Linked DNA regions of Rudanella lutea DSM 19387. The protein of the gene in region 1 interacts with the protein of each later gene in a pairwise test. Links are inferred from orthologs where the notes say so. Each region holds a gene or a part of one and is shown in the gene's direction. Other genes may lie near its edges.

What was found. Proteins that work in one complex are often made in the same cells at the same time.
Region 2: the proteins of RUDLU_RS0113135 (region 1) and RUDLU_RS0114955 interact in binary tests that used the Escherichia coli proteins (3 or more experiments, as listed by UniProt). The link is inferred for Rudanella lutea DSM 19387 from one-to-one orthologs.

The regions. Positions count from the first base shown.
Region 1 is NZ_KB913013.1:3,186,184-3,189,220, reverse strand. What follows is about bases 34-2,997. They hold RUDLU_RS0113135 (ABC-F family ATP-binding cassette domain-containing protein), read left to right. Parts: upstream 34-519; coding sequence 520-2,475; downstream 2,476-2,997. Other genes in these bases: RUDLU_RS0113130 (Gfo/Idh/MocA family protein), read right to left, coding at 2,597-2,997. In the rest of the region: RUDLU_RS0113145 (hypothetical protein), read right to left, coding at 1-25; more of RUDLU_RS0113130, read right to left, coding at 2,998-3,037. UniProt on the Escherichia coli protein: Genetic data indicate it may be involved in ribosome assembly or function.
Region 2 is NZ_KB913013.1:3,621,379-3,624,789, forward strand. The notes cover bases 4-3,341. They hold RUDLU_RS0114955 (2-oxoglutarate dehydrogenase E1 component), read left to right. Parts: upstream 4-363; coding sequence 364-3,141; downstream 3,142-3,341. Other genes in these bases: RUDLU_RS0114950 (S41 family peptidase), read right to left, coding at 4-73; odhB (2-oxoglutarate dehydrogenase complex dihydrolipoyllysine-residue succinyltransferase), read left to right, coding at 3,269-3,341. In the rest of the region: more of RUDLU_RS0114950, read right to left, coding at 1-3; more of odhB, read left to right, coding at 3,342-3,411. UniProt on the Escherichia coli protein: E1 component of the 2-oxoglutarate dehydrogenase (OGDH) complex which catalyzes the decarboxylation of 2-oxoglutarate, the first step in the conversion of 2-oxoglutarate to succinyl-CoA and CO(2).

The DNA.
Region 1 (3,037 bases):
GGATTGACTTGGAAATGTTTTGCATGAATAGATTGAGTTTGTAAAAGTTTGTTTACTAAATCACAAGACTCAATAATAAGCTGTATGGTTGTAACGATAATCGCTTTTTTTTTGCAAAGTGTACTTGGATTTGGTAATCAATACTTTACTGTATAGTATTTTATCATTCAGGGTTATGGATAGCTGTAGCGCATAAAACTATCAACGAATCTTATTGCCATAACGCGGTGGTTGTTTGGCTAGGATGGCCACAGTCCTTTAGGGCTTTTGCGTCGCGCTGGGCACAATAAAAAAAGCCGCTCATCGATTGAGCGGCTTTGAGCCTCCTACGGGATTCGAACCTGCGACCTACGCATTACGAATGCGTCGCTCTACCAGCTGAGCTAAGGAGGCAACTCGGGATAACAACAGGCTGTAAGTTGCCTACAGTTTCCGAAAAGGTTCGCAAATATATACGGGCAATTGAACCAACGCAAGATTTTACGTCTCTACCGCCCTGTTTTTTCGTAAATTTGCGGCATGATTTCCATTACGAACCTGTCGTATTATCTGGGAAGCAGAGCGTTGTACGCGAACGCTTCCCTGCATATAAAGCCAAACCAGAAAATTGGATTAATTGGCCTCAACGGAACCGGTAAATCGACGCTCCTCCGGATTATCACGGGCGAATATCAAATCGATGGCGGGACTATTTCCAAAGCGGGCGATGTGACCATCGGCTTCCTCAACCAGGACCTGCTGTCGTACCAAACCGACGATTCGATTTTGTCGGTAGCCATGCAGGCTTTCGAGCGGCAGAACAAGCTGCAGGCTCGTATCGACGAGCTGCTGCACGAGATGGAAACCAATTATTCCGACGATTTGGTGGATAAGCTGGGTAAGGCGCAGGAAGAGTTCGAAGCGTTGGATGGTTACAGTGTACAGGCCAAAGCCGAGGAAATTCTGGAAGGGCTTGGTTTTTCGACCGACGACCTGCAAAAGCCGTTGCGGCAATTCTCAGGGGGGTGGCGGATGCGCGTAATGCTGGCCAAACTGCTGTTGCAGAAGCCTTCGTTGCTGATGCTCGACGAACCAACCAACCACCTCGACTTACCGTCGATTCAGTGGGTGGAAAAGTATATTCAGACCTACGAGGGAGCCGTTATTGTGGTTTCGCACGACCGGGAGTTTCTGGATAATGTGATCGACGTGACGGTTGAGGTGGCCAATGCCAAACTGAACCTGTATTCGGGAAATTACTCGTTCTATCTGGAAGAAAAAGCCCTGCGGAATGAGATTCAGAAAGGAGCTTACGAAAACCAGCAGGCTAAAATTCGGCAGACAGAGCGCTTTATCGAACGATTTAAGGCGCAGGCTACCAAGGCGAAGCAGGCACAGAGCCGGGTAAAACAACTCGCCCGGATGGAACGGATCGATGATGTGATTGATGAGGCTGCCCGCGTAAACTTTAAGTTTCAGTTTTCGACTCAGCCCGGTCGGCACATTCTGCATTTGGACAACATTACGAAGCATTACGGTCCCAAACGCATCTTAACCAACGCTGACATCCGGCTCGAACGGGGCGACAAAGTGGCCCTTATTGGGGCTAACGGACGGGGTAAATCGACCCTGCTGCGGATTATCTCAGGCTCAGAACCGCTCAACGAAGGCAGCCGACAACTGGGTCATAATGTCTCGTTCAGCTTCTACGCCCAGCACCAGCTCGAATCGCTGAATATAGAGGATACCCTGCTCGACGAACTGAAGCACGCTAATCCAACCAAGACTGAAGGTGAGCTTCGGGGCGTTTTGGGCTGCTTTTTGTTTTCGAACGACGAAGTATTCAAGAAAATCAAAGTACTCTCGGGGGGCGAAAAGTCGCGGGTTGCACTGGCCAAAGTGCTTTTGTCGCAAGCCAACTTCCTGTTGTTGGACGAACCAACCAACCACCTCGATATGCAGTCGGTGAATATCCTGATTCAGGCACTGGAGCAGTACGAGGGTACGTACGTGGTGGTTTCGCACGACCGCTATTTTGTGTCGCAGATTGCCAACAAAATCTGGTACATCGAAGATGAGCAGATTAAAGAGTTTCCCGGCACATTCGACGAGTACGAGTGGTGGATGCAAGAGAAGAAGGCGGCCGGAACGAGTAACGGATCGGGTGCCAAACAGGCCAGCAACGCTACGCTGCCGGCCCCTGTCAAACCTTCGACCAATGGTCGTGCTGGCGACGACGAGCGCCGGGAGTGGCAACGAACACTGAAAAAACTAACCCAGCAGGCCCAAGAATCGGAAACGAGAATAGGGCAGCTTGAGGAGCGTAAAAAGCGACTCGAAGCCGAGTTGGCCGATCCGGCTACCTACGGTGACGATAAGTTGATGCAGGCTCGCAACGACGAATATCACCGTGTAATGAAAGACATTAACCAGCTTCAGGACGAGTGGGAGTCGGCCATGCTGGAAGTAGAAGAACTGGAAGCAAAGCTGAAATAGCGTCGTTCGAAGAGACAGTAGAGCTGTCATCTCGTTCAGAGAGATGACAGCTCTTTTTGTATGCACTAAGCTGAATGGACTGCGAAAGATGCCAGCTCTCCAAGCGAAATGTCACCTTACATTATAACTTCATTTCCCAGCCCTTCTGGTACTCGCGGGCCCAGAGTTTCATGGCTTCTTTGTCGTTCAGAATATGACCGTTGGCGGGGTCGCAGCGTAACACACGGCCTGTGCGGTAGGCAATATTGCCCAGCTGCGGCAGAAGCGTCGACTTATGGCCTGTTTCGATGGGACAGGTTGGCTTGGTCGTGCCCCGAATTGCTTCGACGAAATTTTTGAGGTGCAAACCATCCAGCAATTCGCCCATGCCCATAGTGTTGGTACGGTCGGCCTCCTGAAGTTCAGTTTTTACGTCTTTAATAAGCTTGTTCTCCAGATTGTACACCTTGTAGTCGTCGCCACCGGGTACAACCATTGTTCCTTTCTCACCGTAGAAAATGACCCCGCGACCGGTGCCTTCGCTATTGAATCCGTTGCAGCTCCGACCCTCCCAGTGGCAGGC
Region 2 (3,411 bases), 440 kb from region 1 along the record:
AGGCGCTCAGAAGAGCCGCCCCGAGGGCTACCGACAACAGAGCCGGACGCCAGCGCATTGGTTTACATGTCATACGAGAGAAGTACGTTGATAAAGCTCGTGAGATTCACGGTTGATGTGCCTGCATAAAAAACGATTACAACCACCGCATGGTGCATACAGTGATCATGAATTTAATTAAAAAAGGCTTAATTGTCACGCATTTAAGGAAGAGTAGATACCGTAACCAATTGTGAACAGTTTTTGTTGGATAGATAGACCCGTTAGTTTGCTTAGCGAAGAAATCTATAAAATCCAAATTTTGCGGCCTACTTTCGGGCGTAAGCTGTACCTTTGCCCCTTAAATACAGAAGCGTCGCATTCATGGATAACTATTCGTATATAGCCAACTCAGACGCAGCCTACGTTGACCAGTTGTACCAGGCGTACAAACAAGATCCTAATTCGGTTGACGCAAGCTGGCAGAAGTTCTTTGAAGGCTTTGATTTTTCGCTCACCTATGGCGAAAATGGCGGAAAAGCCGCCAATCGAAACAAGGAAACTACGCCGGTAGCTACCAACGGTCAGACCAAGACCCCCGTTGATGCCCGGCACAGTGAAAAAGAAGTATCGGTTGCCAGCCTGATCAAAGCCTACCGCTCCCGGGGGCACCTGCTGGCCCAGACAAACCCCATTCGGTCGCGCAAAGATCGCAACCCCCGGCTCGAACTCTCGGACTACGCCCTCTCAGACGCAGACCTCGATACCGTATTCGAAGCAGGCAACCTGCTGGGCATTGGCCCCGCTACCCTGCGTGATATTATGGCCTCGCTGGAGAAAATCTACGCGGGCCGGATCGGCTTCGAGTACATGTACATCCGCGAGATCGACGTAAAAAACTGGCTGCGCAACAAAATTGAGAAAGAAGCGCTGGTGTTTGATCCGACTATTCAGGAGAAAACCCGGATTCTGGAAAAGCTCAACGAAGCCACTGTTTTCGAAAACTTCCTGCACACCAAATTTCTGGGTCAGAAACGGTTTTCGCTCGAAGGAGGTGAAACCACTATTCCGGCCCTCGATGCCATTATCAACAAGGCGGCCGACATGGGCGTTGAGGAGGTAATGATCGGGATGGCGCACCGTGGCCGACTCAATGTGCTGGCTAACATCCTGGGTAAATCGTACGAAAGTATTTTCGACGGATTCGAAGGAAACGTGCCCAGCGGTATTCATGGCGATGGCGACGTGAAGTATCACCTCGGCTACGCCAGCCTGACCGAAACGCCCGCAGGTAAGCGCATTAACGTGAAACTGGCCCCCAACCCGTCGCACCTCGAAGCCGTAAACCCGGTAGTAGAAGGCTTCACGCGGGCGCAGGCCGACGAAGAATACAAAGGCGATTTCACCAAGATCATGCCGATCCTGATTCACGGCGATGCTGCCGTAGCGGGTCAGGGGATTGTGTATGAAGTGACGCAAATGGCCAAACTACCCGGCTACCAAACCGGCGGTACGGTGCATTTTGTGATCAATAACCAGGTGGGCTTTACCACCGACTTTGATGACGCCCGCTCGTCGATTTATTGCTCCGACGTAGCCAAAATCATCGACGCCCCGATTTTTCACGTCAACGGCGACGATCCCGAAGCGGTGTTCTTCTGCGCTAAACTGGCTGTTGAGTTCCGCGAGATGTTCAAGCGCGACGTGTTTATCGACATGGTGTGCTACCGGCGGTACGGCCACAATGAGTCGGACGAGCCGAAGTTTACGCAGCCGACCATGTACGCCGTGATCGACAAGCACGCCAACCCCCGCGACATCTACAACAAGCAGTTGGTAGAGCGGAGCGAGGTAGACGCGCAACTGGCGGCCAACATGGACGCCGAGTTCAAGAAATTGTTGCAGGAGCGGCTCGACCGCGTGAAGCAGAAAGCCGAGATTCCGTACAAGCCACTCCGGCTCGATCAGCAATGGGCCGAACTGCGGACGTCACAGCCCGAGGACTTCGATCAGTCGCCGGAAACGGGTGTCTCGCTCGAAACGCTCGAACGCGTAGGGCAGGCCCTGTACACGGTACCCGACAACTTCAAGCCGCTGAAGCAGATTGACAAACTCCTGCGCGACCGCAAGCAGATGCTGACCGAGTCGAAGCAGGTAAACTGGGGTACGGCCGAATTGCTCGCTTACGGCTCAATTTTGAGCGAAGGTAAAGTGGTTCGTTTGAGTGGGCAGGACGTACAGCGGGGCACGTTCTCGCACCGTCATGCTGTGCTGCACGACTCAGAAAACAACGGCCTCTACTACTCACTCGACCATATCGGGGGTGAGGGCACGGCCAAAATGCAGATTTACAACTCACTCTTGTCGGAGTATGGGGTACTGGGCTTCGAGTACGGGTACGCTATGGCGACTCCGCACGCGCTGGTGATCTGGGAGGCTCAGTTTGGTGACTTTGCCAACGGTGCCCAAACCATGATTGATCAGTTTATTGCGGCTGGTGAGTCAAAATGGGGTATTCAGAACGGCGTGGTGATGCTGTTGCCCCACGGCTACGAAGGGCAGGGTCCCGAGCACTCAAACGCCCGGCCCGAGCGTTACCTCCAACTCTCGGCTCAGTACAACATGGTGGTTTGTAACGTAACTACACCCGCCAACCTGTTCCATATGTTGCGCCGTCAGCTGGCGTGGCCGTTCCGTAAGCCGCTGGTGGTGATGTCGCCAAAGTCATTGCTGCGCCATCCGCAGGTAATCTCACCCCTGGAAGACCTCACCAAAGGGCGGTTCCAGGAGGTACTGGGCGACCCGTACGCCGACCCGAAAAAGGTGAAGCGCGTGCTGCTCTGCACCGGCAAGATTTACTACGAATTGCTGGAGAAACAGCAGGCCGAAGGTCGTACCGACGTCGCCATTGTGCGGCTGGAGCAACTGCACCCGCTGCCGCAAAAGCAGATTGACGCGGTATTGGCTCAGTACAAGAAGGCCGAGCTGGTGTGGGTACAGGAAGAACCCCTCAACATGGGTTACTACACCTACCTGCTGCGCGAAATGCCTGAGGTGCGGTTACGCCCCGTATCGCGTCCGGCGGCTGCATCGCCTGCTACCGGCTTCGCCAAAAACCACACGCAGGAGCAAGCTGCGATCGTAGCAAAAGCATTTGAATAAGCAACCAACGAACAACGAACAGTGAACAACGAACAACTGACAACGACCGGATAAAGCTCCCTAAAAATTGCTTCACCGCTCATTGTCAGTTGTTCGTTGTCAGTTGTTCACTGATAACTGAAAAAAAATGGCTGTTGAAATAAAAGTACCCGCAGTAGGCGAGTCGATCACCGAAGTAACGGTGGGCGAATGGTTGAAAAAAGAAGGTGATACGGTAAAGGTCGACGACGTGCTCTGTACGCTCGATTCAGACAAAGCGTCGTTTGAACT